2 regions of the Streptococcus gingivalis genome follow, and region 2 is predicted to be linked to the other one. Evidence: predicted binding sites of a transcription regulator. Region 2 holds the regulator's gene; the other holds the start of a gene.
The links. The regulator Rex, encoded in region 2, represses fermentation and respiration genes when NADH is low (regulators of the CRP and FNR family bind a similar motif). The targets are predictions, from matches to a motif close to TTGTGAANTANTTCACAA.
Positions count from the first base shown of each region.

Region 1 (7,324 bases), on a different contig from region 2:
GGAATTGGTAATCATGCAATTGACGGGTAAAATCAGCCGCAAATTTCGCACGGAAATCACTGCGTTCCTTTTTCAAATCAGTTCCCAAAACAAAAGCGTCATCCTTTTTGACCTTTCGTTGGCCACTGAAGTAAACTTGATTGATGTATTCATCTGCTAGAATAGTGGAAGCTTCCACCTTGTCCTCATACTGAGAAGAATCCACCGCAAATTTTAAAGGCTTGGATTTTTTATCAGAGCTATAGGTTTTTCGTTCATACTGCACTTCATATTTTTTACCTTTTTCGACTGGAAAAACGATATAGCCGGTTAATTTTTTATCCTGGGCCAACTGATCACTCTTGAGCAGTTGGAAGGCTTCACTGTGGTCATAAATTCCTGACTGCAATTTGACCTTGTTATTATTCGCATCGTAAATGGTGATATCTGAATCTGACACGTTGATAGATTCTTTGGCAACATTTTTAAATTCCAATTGAAGGGCTAAATAGCTTCCGTCTTCTGAGTCATTGAGGACAGGTGGTTTGATGTATTGCCCTCCTTTTAAACTCACCTCGACTTGACCGTCAGATGCAGAGCTTTTCGCTGCTTTTTCTGTCTTTGCTTGCTGCGAATTTGTCTTTTGAGCACTGATTCCACAAGCCGCTAAACTCAAGGTCGCTACAGCAAATAGGGTCCATTTAAAAATCTTTTTCATCCTCATCTCCTTAAAAAAGTTTTGTTCTATTTTAACATCTTTTTCTAGCGATGTATACGCTATATAGTGATAACTCTCCCTCAGAGGGCGAGGATTACAAAAAGGCCAAGACCTTCGTCTCAACCTTTTAACTAAAATATGATTGGTTTTGGTTTTACAAGATTCCTTTTTCTTTTTGAATCATGAAATCCTTGAGGGAAATCAAGAGAACTGCAAGGAGGATCATGGCCATCCCAATCACATCAACCATAAAAAAATGCTCCTTCATAATGACAAAGGCAAAGAAAACTGCCGAAACAGGCTCAAAGGACGCCAGCAAGCTTCCTTTAACGGCTCCTACCAAAGAGGTTCCTTTCAGAAAGGCTGTATAGGCAAAAATCGTCCCAATCACCACCAAGCCAAAAAGGGCCATCCAGGTATCGAGTCTGTAGTTTCCAGAAGAAGAGAGAAGACCACTAAAAGGGAGCATTAGGATTCCTGGAATAGTCATCCCAACTCCAATCACCAGCATGCTTCCCCATTTTTGAATTAAGTTCAGAGGTAGAATGATGTAAAGGGCATAGGCAAATGCTGACACCACTCCCCAAGCCAAACCTTTGGGATTGATGGCCAATTGATTGAGTTGACCATGGGTTGCTATTAAGAATGTGCCACCAATCGCTAGAAGCATCGAAAACACTTCTGCTAGTGTAGGGGCCACCTTATCCATGATACAGGTATAGGCTAAAATTCCCACTGGACAGAGATACTGTAACACCGTAGCAGTCCCAGCATTGGTTTCAGCAATCGCCTCTAAATAGGTCAACTGAGTCAATAACAATCCTAAAAAGGCAAAAATAAGAAGGGGAAGGTAGGAAGATTTATCTTTGGCAAAGGCCAAAAACTTCTCCTTATCTGCAACGTAGGAAAGAAGAATAAGGACAATTCCAGAAAAAAGCAAACGGAGATTTGTTAACTCAATAGCCGAAAATCCATGAACCATTAAATATTGCCCGCTAACTCCGGATAGTCCCCAAGCGATCCCGGCGATCAAGGTCATGAGTGTTCCTTTCATCGTCTTTGACATAGTCCCCTCCTAAATCTGTTCCTTACTTTTATTGTATCATAAAAGGCCGAAACGAAACGTTTCAGCCTCATATATTTCATATAAATTTATTCGCTTATTCAGGTTGAACCAAAATCTTGATTTGAGATTTATCTTGTGTTAATTCAATAAATCCTTCTTCAACGATATTTTCCAATTTAATTTTCTTGGTAACCAATTTTTCAGCAGAGAAGTAGCCTTGTTCCATCAATTCCAATACTTTAGGGAAAATATGACGGTAGGCAATAATTCCTTTGAGAGATTTTTCTTGGATAGCGAATTCATTTGGATTGATGCTAGCTTCACGTTCCCAGATAGATACGACCATACATTCCCCAGCTTTATGAACAGCTGCAAGGGCTTGACCTAAAACAACTGGAACTCCAGTCACTTCATAAGAAACATCTGCTCCACCACCTGTCAAGCGATGGATGGCTTCGACGATTGTTTCTCCTTCTTCTGGGCGAACAACGATTGCTCCCAATTCTTCCGCTTTCGCTTGGCGTTCAGGAGATAATTCAACCGCATAGATTTTTGATGCTCCTGCTGCACGAAGGGCTTCAACAATCAAAAGACCGATTGGACCCAAGCCAAAGATAACGGCTGTATCCCCAGTTTTCAATGCAGATTGACGAACGGCATACACAGCTACAGCAGCAGGTTCTGTAAGCGCAGCTTGTTCATAGCTCAAGCCATCTGGAATCACATGGACAATGTCACCGTCAAGGACACAGTATTTCGCAAAACCACCATCTGCAGCAAGGCCGACAAAGTTCAAGTTTGGATCAAGGTTATAGTCACCGATTAGGTTATGTTTTGCCAAAATTGGTTCAATCGTCACGCGATCCCCAACTTTGACACGAGTCACATCACTTCCGACTTCTACAATTTCACCAGAGAATTCATGTCCCAAAGTAACCGGTGCTTTTTGACCAGAATACACATGTTCTTCAGTTGGGATGAAGATCGGTCCATCCAAATATTCATGCAAGTCCGTCCCACAGATCCCTGTGAACTTAACTGCCACTTTTACTTGATGTGGTTGTACTTCAGGTACTTCCACTTCTTCGATACGAACGTCTTTTGCTGCATGCCAGCGAGCTGCTTTCATAGTAGCCATAGGATAATCTCCTTTATATTTCCATGATTTGCATTTTCCTTTTCAGGAAACTCAACAAATCCATTGTAAGCCTTTTCACAAACTTTGTCAAGAAAAAACTGAAGATGAAAAAAGAGCCGCCCTTCGACTGCTCCTTCTTACCTCTTCTTGATTCGTGAATTCTCTATTCTCCAGCCCACAATCCAACCAAGGACAAGGAGATAATTTTCAAGCGCACCAATCCCATTGACCGGCAGATGATAGTGAAAATAACTGAAAAGATGATTGGTCCCAATTCCAAACCCACCAATGATCAAGGCCACTAGTACCGTCCGAAGATAAAACCAATCGTATTTGAGATTGACGGCAATCAAGATCACAAGGACTGCCATATTCCAAATCCCAATCTCCCGTTGCCAACCGACAGAAATACCATATCCCGAATGACTTCCCATATAGGATGGAAAGAATAGTTGGAAGATAATCGCTCCAGACATGGCGATAATGACTAGGATAAATAAAACTCTTAAAAATTTGTTCATGTGACTCCTCCTAATGATAGTTGATATGTAATGGTCTTTCCTATTCTAACACAATTTTATGGATAGTAAAAACCAACCTCTCGGCTGGTTTTTTCTCTATTACTCTTCTTTCAACTTCGCCAATTCTTGAGCAAGTAACTTGAGGGCTACTTGTGGGTTAGCTTGGCCTTTGGTTGCTTTCATGAGGAAGCCTGTGAAGGCCTTGTCCGCATTCCGTTTCCCTGACTTGAAGTCGGCTACGGCTGCTTCATTGTCTGCGAAGACTTGGTGGATGATTGGAATCAAGACTTCAGGGTCTGAAATCTGTACCAATCCGGCTTTTTCGACGTATTCACGCGCACCGCCACCGTTTTTCGCCAAGTGAACGAAGACTTTCTTGGCAATCTTAGATGAAATCGTTCCATCTTCGATAATGGCAATCATTTCGACCAAGTTTTCTGGTGTCAATTGGATTTCTTCCAGCGTTTTGCCTTCTGCGTTCAAGAATTGTGCGACTTCACCTTGGAGCCAGTTAGACACTTGTTTGGCATCTCCACCAAGGGCTACCGCTGCTTCAAAGAAGTCAGAAGTGACTTTCGTCGCTGTCAATTGGTTGGCATCATAGTCAGACAAACCAAGCTCTGCCACATAGCGCGCACGGCGGTCTTTTGGAAACTCTGGCAACTCCGTACGCATTTCCTCGATCCACTCATCTGAGATTTCAAACAAGGGAAGGTCTGGTTCTGGGAAGTAACGGTAATCCGCTGCCCCTTCTTTGACACGCATAAGAATCGTGCTCTTGTTGGCCTCATCATAACGGCGTGTTTCTTGACGAATAATCCCACCTGAACGCAAGATTTTCGCTTGGCGTTGTACTTCGTATTCAAGACCTTTACGGACGTTTGAGAAGGAGTTCAAGTTCTTCAACTCCGTCTTGGTACCAAATTCCTCTTGACCGTATGGGCGAAGAGAAATGTTGGCATCGACCCGCATCGATCCTTCTTCCATCTTGACGTCAGAAATACCAGTATATTGGATGACTTCTTTCAAAGCTGTCAAATAGGCGTAGGCTTCTTCCGGAGAACGCATATCTGCTTCAGATACGATCTCAATCAATGGCACTCCTTGACGGTTGAGGTCTACATAAGAGAAACCGTCTGTTCCGTGGGTGTTTTTACCGGCATCTTCTTCCAAGTGGGCCCGTTCAATCCCGATTTTCTTGGTTGAGCCGTCTTCCAATTGCACTTCAATCCAACCGTTGTAACCGATTGGCTCGTCAAATTGTGAGATTTGGTAGGCTTTTGGATTATCAGGATAGAAATAGTTCTTACGGTCAAAGTGCATGTGCTGGTGGATATCCATATTCAGGGCCAAAGCAGCCTTAATACCAGCGTCCACAACACCCTTGTTCAAGACAGGAAGCACCCCTGGGAAAGACCAGTCGATCACATTGGTATTGGCATTTTGCTCGTTCCCAAAGTGAGCAGAGGTTGGTGAGAAAATTTTTGAGTTTGTATTCAATTCAACGTGGACTTCAAGTCCGATGACTGTTTCAAAGTTCATTAATTGTCACCTCCGAAAATAAGGGGTTGTTGCTTGTGGTAATCCGTCGTTGCTTCAAAGGCAGCTGCAGCTTGGTAGATGGTCTCTTCCGAATACTTCGGACCAATCAACTGCAAACCAACTGGAAGACCTTGCGCAAATCCTGCAGGAATCGAAATCCCTGGAATACCTGCCAAGTTAACTGGAATGGTCAAGAGGTCCGCCAAGTACATGGCAACCGGATCATGGTTAAGCGAATCCAAATCAAAGGCCACGCTTGGAGCTGTAGGACCAAGGATGAGGTCGTAATCCGCAAAGACTTTTTCGAAGTCTTGGATAATGAGGGTACGAACTTGTCCGGCTTTCTTGTAGTAAGCATCGTAGTAACCAGATGACAAACTGAAGGTTCCCAGCATGATACGGCGTTTCACTTCATCACCAAAGCCTTGGCTACGAGTGTTCACATAGATGTCATCCAAGTTCTTAGCATCTTCCGCACGGAAACCATAACGAATCCCGTCAAAACGTTGCAAGTTTGAAGAAGCTTCAGATGAAGCGATGATGTAGTAAACGGCAACCCCGTATTTAGAGTGAGGCAAGCTGACTTCTTCGACAGTTGCTCCCAATTTTTCAAAGTGTTTAGCCGCATTGAGGATGGTTTCTTTGACTTCTGGATCAATCCCTTCACCGAGGTATTCCTTAGGAAGTGCAATCTTCATGCCTTTAATGTCTTGACCAATCTTAGAAGTAAAGTCTGCTACACGAACAGGCGCAGATGTTGAATCCTTGGCATCTTCACTGGCAATGACATTAAGCAAGAGGGCATTTTCCTTAACCGTTGGAGCGAAAGGTCCAATTTGGTCGAGTGAGCTACCAAAAGCAATGAGACCAAAACGGGAAACCGTTCCATAAGTTGGTTTGAGACCAACAATCCCGTTAAAAGCAGCTGGTTGACGGATAGAACCACCTGTATCTGAACCAAGGGACAAACGGACTTGACCTGAAGCGACAGAAGCTGCTGAACCACTAGAAGATCCACCAGGCACCTTGCTCTGGTCCCAAGCATTCTTGGTTGGTCCATAGTAAGAAGTCTCACCAGATCCACCCATGGCAAACTCATCCATGTTGGTCTTTCCGATGATAATCATATCTTTGGCTTTGGCATTGGCAACAGCTGTCGCATCAAAGATTGGCTCGTAATTATAGAGCATTTTTGAAGCTGCAGTGGTCAAGATGCCATCTGTTGAGATATTGTCTTTGACTGCGAGCGGAATCCCTGACATAAGGTTATCTGCATCAATTCCTTTTTCATCAATAGCCTTGGCTTGCGCAAGGGCAGCTTCTTCAGCCACCGTTACAAAGGCATTGATCGCTTCTTCACGCGCCTTGATATCGTCAAGCGTCGCTTGTGTCAATTCCGTTGCTGAGATTTCCTTAGAGACAAGGAGGTCGTGCAACTCTTCAATGGTTTTATGGTTGAATGACATTAGGCATCTCCTCCATCTTCTAGGATAGCTGGTACCTTGATGTAGTAGTTATCCTTTTCAGGTACATTTTTAAACAAGCGGTCTCGGTCAGTCCCTTTTTCAGCAACATCCGGACGCAATACGGTTTTACGATCCGCCATGGTCGTTGTTGGGGCAACACCGGTTGTGTCCACCTCTTCCAACAATTCCACCATGTCGACAATTTTAGACAAGGTTGTCGCAAACTCAGCTGTCTCTTCTGGAGAGAATTTCAATTTTGAAAGATTGGCAACGTGGGTTACCTCTTCTTGCGTAATTTTCATCTTGCTTCCTTTCGTGAAATGATGATTATTCAATACCCTCTATTTTACCATAATTTAGCCCAATTTGCTTGCCTTAGAAAAAATCTGTAGGACTTTTTTGTCGCTACAGATTCTTCTTTTTATATTTCTTTTCCGCCGAATTGCCCCATCTCCATTAGAGTCTCTTTCCAGACTTCCTGGACGTTAGAAGCGAGGTAGGAAGAGGCCAAGTCATAAGAAGCCTGGTGAAATGGAGCAAGGTCGCTTTTAAAGAGCTGGACCAGCTTGTCCGCCAACTCTTTCACCAATTGTTCTTCTGGCACTGTCTCGCTATAAGCTACCAAAAAGCCATTTTCACCCTCTTTTATAAAAGTCGGATTGCCATAACGAGCATCAAAGCCCAGCAAGGCCAAACCTGCTCCAGCCGCCTCCATCAAAGTCAAACCAAAGGTCTCCCACTGAGAAGTAGTGAGGTAGGCTTGGTAGCAAGGATAGATCTGCTGAAGATCCGCATGACCTCGTAGGTGAATATAATCTTGTGCTGCAAGCTCCTGAATCAGGTGGCACAAGTTGTCCGCTTCTCCACCCTTTCCATAAATATCAAACTGAAGGG
Region 1 covers NZ_JAYKTO010000002.1:711,321-718,644, reverse strand. The annotation lists gene SM122_RS09850 (DUF4352 domain-containing protein) at 1-697, opposite strand, end outside; gene SM122_RS09845 (DMT family transporter) at 852-1,763, opposite strand; gene SM122_RS09840 (2,3-butanediol dehydrogenase) at 1,858-2,901, opposite strand; gene SM122_RS09835 (hypothetical protein) at 3,039-3,422, opposite strand; gene gatB (Asp-tRNA(Asn)/Glu-tRNA(Gln) amidotransferase subunit GatB) at 3,522-4,964, opposite strand; gene gatA (Asp-tRNA(Asn)/Glu-tRNA(Gln) amidotransferase subunit GatA) at 4,964-6,430, opposite strand; gene gatC (Asp-tRNA(Asn)/Glu-tRNA(Gln) amidotransferase subunit GatC) at 6,430-6,732, opposite strand; gene SM122_RS09815 (glycosyltransferase) at 6,852-7,324, opposite strand, start outside.
Region 1: a site for Rex is predicted at 2,965-2,982, ahead of SM122_RS09840 (2,3-butanediol dehydrogenase). Genes of this name have one in related genera too.

Region 2 (7,324 bases):
AATTTCATCCCGTCAGTTTTCAGATGGTGAAATCCAAGTCAATATTGAGGAAAGTGTTCGTGGATATGATATTTATATCATTCAATCAACCAGTTTTCCTGTTAACAATCACTTGATGGAATTGTTAATCATGGTGGATGCTTGCCAACGGGCTAGCGCAAACACCGTCAATGTGGTCATGCCTTATTTTGGCTATGCTCGCCAAGACCGAACTGCTGCTCCTCGCGAACCAATCACAGCTAAGCTCGTCGCAAACATGTTGGTCAAAGCTGGGGTGGATCGCGTCGTCACACTTGATCTCCATGCTGTTCAGGTCCAAGGTTTCTTTGATATTGCCGTGGATAACCTCTTTACCATTCCACTTTTTGCAGAGCACTACATCAACAAAGGTCTAACAGGTCCAGATGTTGTAGTCGTCAGCCCTAAAAACTCAGGTGTCAAACGGGCTCGTAGTTTAGCAGAATATCTTGATGCACCGATTGCCATCATTGATTACGAGCAAGATGATGCGAACCGTGATTATGGCTATATCATCGGGGATGTTAAAGATAAGAAAGCAATCTTGATTGACGATATCCTCAATACTGGTAAGACATTCTCAGAAGCTGCGAAAATTGTCGAACGCGAAGGGGCTACTGAAATTTATGCTGTATCAAGCCACGGCTTATTTGTTAAAGGTGCTGTTGAATTATTAGATCAAGCTCCGATCAAAGAAATCTTAGTAACCGATTCTGTTGCTCCAAATGGACCAACACCAAAAAATATTAACTATCTGACAGCTAGCGAACTGATCGCTGAAGCTATTGTTCGCATTCAAGAAAGAAAACCTGTTAGTCCTCTATTTGCCTACCATAAGAAATAAGGTCTTAATGTGATATATTTTGATAATGCCGCAACAACTCCCCTTCTACCTGAAGTCATTGATAAAATGTCTGAAACTATGAAGACCACTTTTGGAAATCCATCGAGCCTTCATGCTCATGGACGGATGGCTAGTAAACTTCTCCGAGAATCTCGCGAGCAAATTGCTCAGTCTCTCCATACTCTTCCAAATCGTATTTTCTTCACTTCAGGTGGATCAGAAAGTAATAATACCGTTATAAAAGGCTACTGCTTGAAACACCAAGCAGATGGCAAACACATCATTACGACCGCTTTGGAACACCATGCGGTTCTTGAACCCATCGAATATCTTGTAGAACGTTTCGGATTTGAAGTTACGATCGTCCAACCAAGAGATGGACGCATTCAGGCTAGTGATATCAAGGCGGCTCTTAGACCGGATACCATTCTTGTCTCTACCATGTTTGCCAATAACGAGACAGGCGATCTTCTACCGATTAAAGAAATCGGAGAACTCTTAAAAGATCATCCAGCTGCCTTTCACGTTGATGCGGTCCAAGCAATCGGAAAGGTCCCTGTCTATCCCGAAGAGTTGGGAATTGATTTTCTCAGTGCTTCTGCCCACAAATTCCACGGACCAAAGGGAGTCGGCTTCCTTTATGCAGCCGTCCCAGATTTTGATAATCTCATCCATGGGGGGGATCAGGAAAGTAAGATGAGAGCCAGCACGGAAAATCTCATTTCTATTGTCGGGATGGCAACCGCGCTTCAGCAAGCTACACTTCATCAAGAAGAAAATTTCAACCAGGTTCAAAAACTCGGCCAAGAGCTAGTCAATGGTTTAGCAGCCTACGACTACTACGTAAATGCGAATGACGACCATATTCCATTTGTTTGGAACCTTGGCTTTCCGGGTGTCCAAAATGACGTTTTACTGATGCGACTCGATCTTGCTGGAATTTCTGTCTCTACAGGTTCTGCTTGTACCGCTGGTACAGTTCAACCCAGCCATGTCCTTGAGGCGCTATATGGAAAAGATAGCTCACGCCTAAAAGAATCCCTTCGAATTAGTTTTTCAGAACTCAATACCGTAGAGGAGGTTCAAGACTTCCTCTCAAAACTTAAAGAAATTATATCATAGGAGAACAATATGGCTTTTGAAACAAGTGTTTCATTGAAAGACTGCAAATATACCTATAGTCTACACCCAAATGTTAAAAAATATACCTTACGTGACAATACATTCGCTGTTACAAAAGTTGGAAATTACGAGTTAAATCGTTTGCTCGAAGCCGTTCCAAATAGTGGCGAAGGCTTCCTACTTAAAATCATTTTCAATAAAGATTTGACAGGTTTTAAGATCAATATTACAGACAAGTCTGGGCTTCGCCTGGTTAATATTTTTAAAAATCCAGAAAATGACATTATCCAACAAAAATTCTATTTCTTAATGGATAGTCTTGTCGAAAGAGAAATTTTCAACAAAACAGAGGCCTAATATGGTAACCCTAACTTATATCGATGCTTACCAAGTAGAACGAACGACTACTTATCCCGACCTTGCAGCCTGCATCCTAGATTTTTCAGGCTGTGTAACCCTGCCTGACTCTTACTCAATCGTATCCATTGAATACAAGGGGGAAAAGCTCCCCTATACAGGACGAGTCGATGGACTCTATGCTTTTTTGAAAAAGGTAGAACAAGCTGAAAACTAAGCTGATGCTGATGGAACTCTCCCATCGTCATCAGCTTTTTCTTTAGACAAAAATATTTTTGAAAAACCACTCTAGATAGTTGATTTTTTCACAATCTTCCTATACAATAAGAGGGAAAGGTTGTGATATTGTGAAACATGATAAAAATACTCCAATTCCACGCGCAACAGCAAAACGCTTATCGCTCTACTACCGCATTTTTAAACGCTTTAACTCTGAAAAAATAGAGCGCGCCAATTCCAAGCAAATTGCTGATGCAATTGGGATTGACTCTGCTACTGTTCGACGAGATTTCTCATATTTTGGTGAATTAGGAAGACGTGGATTTGGTTATGACGTAAAAAAACTGATGAACTTCTTTGCCGATCTCTTAAATGACAATGCCATTACCAATGTCGCTATTGTGGGGATCGGAAATATGGGAAGTGCGCTCCTCAACTATCGCTTCCATGAACGCAATAAGATGAAAATTGTCATGGCTTTTGATGTAGATGATCATGAACTGATTAATACCAAAAGTAAGGATGGGATCCCCATTTATGGGATTTCTACGATCAAAGAGAATCTCAAAAAAGAAGGCATTCAAACAGCAATTTTAACTGTCCCAAGTATTAAAGCGCAGGAAGTTGCTAGTCTTTTAGTAGACGCTGGGGTCAAGGGAATCCTTAGCTTCTCACCAGTGCATCTGACAGTCCCTAAGGATGTCGTCGTCCAATATGTCGATCTCACTAGTGAATTGCAAACACTCCTTTATTTCATGCGAAAAAACGAAGAATAAAGACTTATACATTAACAAGAAAAGAGGCTGGGACAAAAGTCCTAGCCTCTCAATTATTTTTGGATTGTCGAGCAAGACGCAGTGGTTGAGTGGGCTCTACTACGCTGATTTCATCAGCTTTTACAGCCCTACTCAACTGTGCGGAGGTGGGACGACGAAATCGAATTCTAACGAATTACCGATTTCTGTCCCACTCTCTATTTTATACCAAATAATCGGTTTCTTCACGGTAACTATAATAGTTTTCTTCAGATACAATCAAGTGATCTAATAGGGTTAAGCCCATCACTTCACAGGCCTCTAAAACTCGTTGCGTTACTTCATCATCATTTTTACTCGGAAATACGGCACCAGATGGATGATTGTGAGCCAAGATGATAGAGGTTGCCATGTGCTTCAGTGCATAATGCAGGATTTCACGTGGCTCCGCAATACTTCGATTCACGGTTCCAATAAAAATGGTCTGCTGATGAATAATTTCATTCTGCGTATTTAAATAGAGAGCAACCAGGTGCTCCTGTTTCTTATGGCCGATTTCCTGTTGAATTTTATGGGCCAATTTCTGACTGCTCATGATCTGTTCAGAACTCATTAATTCGTCTTTATGAATCCTTCGTCCAAACTCAATCACAGCCTGAAGTTCGATGGCCTTCACCCGGCCAATGCCAGAGATTTCCTGTAGCTCCTCTAGGGTTAATTGACTTAACTCCTTTAAACTATTAACTGAGCTCAAAAGACCTTGTGCAATCTCATAAACGCTTTTTTGCTTATTGCCTGTCCGTAAGAGAATGGATAACAATTCTTGGTGACTCAGCTTATCCACTCCTTCAGAAACCAAACGTTCTCTAGGAAGCAAAGATGGTTCAATAAATGATATGTCGTACATAATTTCCTCCTCACTTATTAATTCGTAATAAATGGAGAAAACGACAACCTTTCATTATTTACAGGCGATTTCTTCCTTCAAATCATCTAACACTAAGACTTCATCTTTATTAAAGCGGATCTGATAACCTGTTTGAACTTGTTCAAGCTCCTTTAAAAACTGTTGAATTTCACAGCGGAACAAGTACTCCTGGCTCTGAGGAATGGCCTCTAAAGCTTGGTAGACCTGCTCTACTTCGTAGATACCTTTCGTAATTAAACCATTTCGTGGAAAATCGTTTACTAAGAGATTATAGAAATGATGCAAGAGATGATAAATTCGCTCTTTTGTCACTATTCTACCTCCTTATCATACTCTTTCTCCTCTATTATATACTGATTTTCCCTCAATATTATGACAAATTCCTTACATAATATTACCAATCTCTTACAATTTTACAAGAATTTCTCCTAGCTTCCTACATAGAAAAAGCCCTAGCATCTCTGCCTCGGGCTTTATTTTCTTAAAGTTGCATTTGATTATAAGACTTGCTGAATGAATCCAGGATGTCTTTTGGAGCCTTGTCATAGTCAACAGAGGTTTCCAAATTCCCTTTTACAATCGTACGGTAAGTCGCTGCAGCATCCTCACAGGTCACCAAGGTGATCTCATTGACGCCTTCACGATCTTGAATAACATCTACACGGTCTGGAGTCACTGTCTCAACAGATGAGATGACATAAGTATAGATTTTTTCTTTGTCCGTGATGTAGATCTTCATACCCGCCTTGGCTTTCTCTAATGGTGAGAATAACATGGCATTTGCTCCAGTTAGACCAAACACGTGGTGACTAGCAAGAGAATAATTGCCTTGCCCCATGACTTGGTTTTCCTTCATGGTCCCTGCTCCGTAGTAGAGGGCTACATTTTCAAGCCCCTTAAAGATCGGAAGGTTCATGTTTAATTCAGGAATCGAAATTCCCCCAATTACTGGTAGCTTTTGAGCTTGCCATTGGGCATTGATGACGGCTTCCGTCGAGAGTGACTGGACATGTTGAAAATCAAAGCTCGTCTTCACTTCTTTATTCTTGTCAATGGTTTTTTTATCGACCTTGCTAACCTGGTATTGGTTGGTATGCCAAACCATAATCATATTACGGATCGGAGCATTGAAAATCAAGAGAAGCGAGAGAATAATCAAAAGTGTTGCAACGATGTTGATAAGAGCATTACGTAAACTCTTTTTCTTTTTTCTTTTGCGTGACATGCTGTCCCCTTATCTATTCGTTTTCTTCCACTACTTCTTCATCCTTTTCATCAGGTTGCACTGTTGTAAAGGTCACAATTTTAGCATCCTGATCAAGTCGCATCACTTTCACTCCCTGAGTGGAACGACCTGTCTGAGAAATGTTGGCCACACCCGTCCGGATCATGACCCCAGTATCAGTGATGATCATCAGGTCTTCATCCCCTTTAACAGTTAAAAGACCAGCTAATGCACCATTTTTCTCTGTAATATTGGCTGTCTTGATTCCTTTACCGCCACGGCCTTTAGTTGGGTATTCGCTCGCTATGGTGCGTTTTCCATAACCTTTTTCGGTAATGATCAATACTTCATCCTGATCGGTGACGACACTTGCACCAACAACTTTGTCTCCTTCCCGGAGATTCACACCACGTACACCTGTGGCAGAACGCCCCATATTCCGGACTACAGCCTCATTAAAGCGGACAGAATAACCATACTTGGTACCGATAATGACGTCAGTATTACCGTCTGTAAGGAAGACATTGATCAATTCATCCTCATCACGTAGATTCAGAGCTTTGAGACCGTTCTGACGGATATTTGAAAATTCAGCTACATTGGTCCGCTTGACCAAACCTTGTCGCGTCGTAAAGAAGAGATAAGCTTCGTCACTGCGATCTTGCTCCACATTGATAATGGTTTGAATCGATTCACCTTCGTCCAATTTTAAGAGGTTGACGATTGGTAATCCTTTGGCTGTCCGGCCATATTCTGGAATCTCATAACCTTTCAGACGATAGACACGCCCCTTATTGGTAAAGAAGAGCAAATGATCATGGGTGCTCGTAGAGACCAGTTCACGGACAAAGTCATCATCTTTGACACCAGTTCCTTGAACCCCACGTCCACCACGTTTTTGAGCCGTAAATTCCGCTTGGTCCAGACGTTTGATGTAGCCTTTGTTAGAAAGGGTGATCAAGACATCTGTTTCTTCAATCAAGTCCTCATCTTCAAGAGAAAGGACTTCTCCGATCATCAACTCAGTTCGGCGAGCATCGCCAAACTTGCGTTTGACTTCTTCCAATTCTTCCTTGATGATGGTCGCCACACGTTCTGGTTTCGCCAAAATATCAGCCAAATCGGCAATCAAGGCAACCAAATCATCGTATTCACTTTGGATCTTGTCTCGTTCCAAACCGGTCAAACGACGAAGACGCATGTCCAAAATGGCTTGACTTTGACGTTCAGAAAGCTTGAACTTCGCCATCAATTCAGCCTGTGCTTCAGCATCTGTCTGGCTATTGCGGATGATCCGGATCACTTCATCGATGTGATCCAAAGCAATGAGCAAACCTTCTAAAATATGGGCACGTGCTTCCGCTTTTTCTTTATCAAAGATGGTCCGGCGAGTCACCACTTCTTTCTGGTGCTCAATATAAGCCCCTAAAATTTGGCGAAGAGAAAGAATCTTTGGAACACCACTTTGGATCGCCAACATATTGAATCCAAAATTGGTTTGCATTTGCGTCATCTTAAAGAGGTTGTTCAAAATAACGTTAGCCGAAGCATCTCGGCGGACCTCAATCACAAAACGAACCCCTTCACGGTTTGATTCATCACGTACAGCTGTAATCCCTTCGATCCGTTTTTCTTGCACCAAGCGAACGATGTGCTCGTGAACCTTGGTTTTATTGACCATATAAGGGAACTCAGTGACAACAATCCGTTCACGGCCACTCTTGGTCACTTCAATCTCTGTACGAGAACGAAGAACGATCGAGCCTTTCCCTGTTTCATAGGCTTTGTGGATACCTGATTTCCCCATGACCAAAGCACCTGTCGGGAAATCTGGACCAGGAAGAACTTCCATAAGT
Region 2 covers NZ_JAYKTO010000001.1:449,388-456,711, forward strand. The annotation lists gene SM122_RS02120 (ribose-phosphate diphosphokinase) at 1-862, shown strand, start outside; gene SM122_RS02125 (cysteine desulfurase family protein) at 872-1,984, shown strand; gene SM122_RS02130 (DUF1831 domain-containing protein) at 1,994-2,341, shown strand; gene SM122_RS02135 (DUF4649 family protein) at 2,343-2,558, shown strand; gene SM122_RS02140 (redox-sensing transcriptional repressor Rex) at 2,689-3,336, shown strand; gene radC (RadC family protein) at 3,539-4,222, opposite strand; gene SM122_RS02150 (porphobilinogen deaminase) at 4,277-4,555, opposite strand; gene SM122_RS02155 (class A sortase) at 4,725-5,468, opposite strand; gene gyrA (DNA gyrase subunit A) at 5,482-7,324, opposite strand, start outside.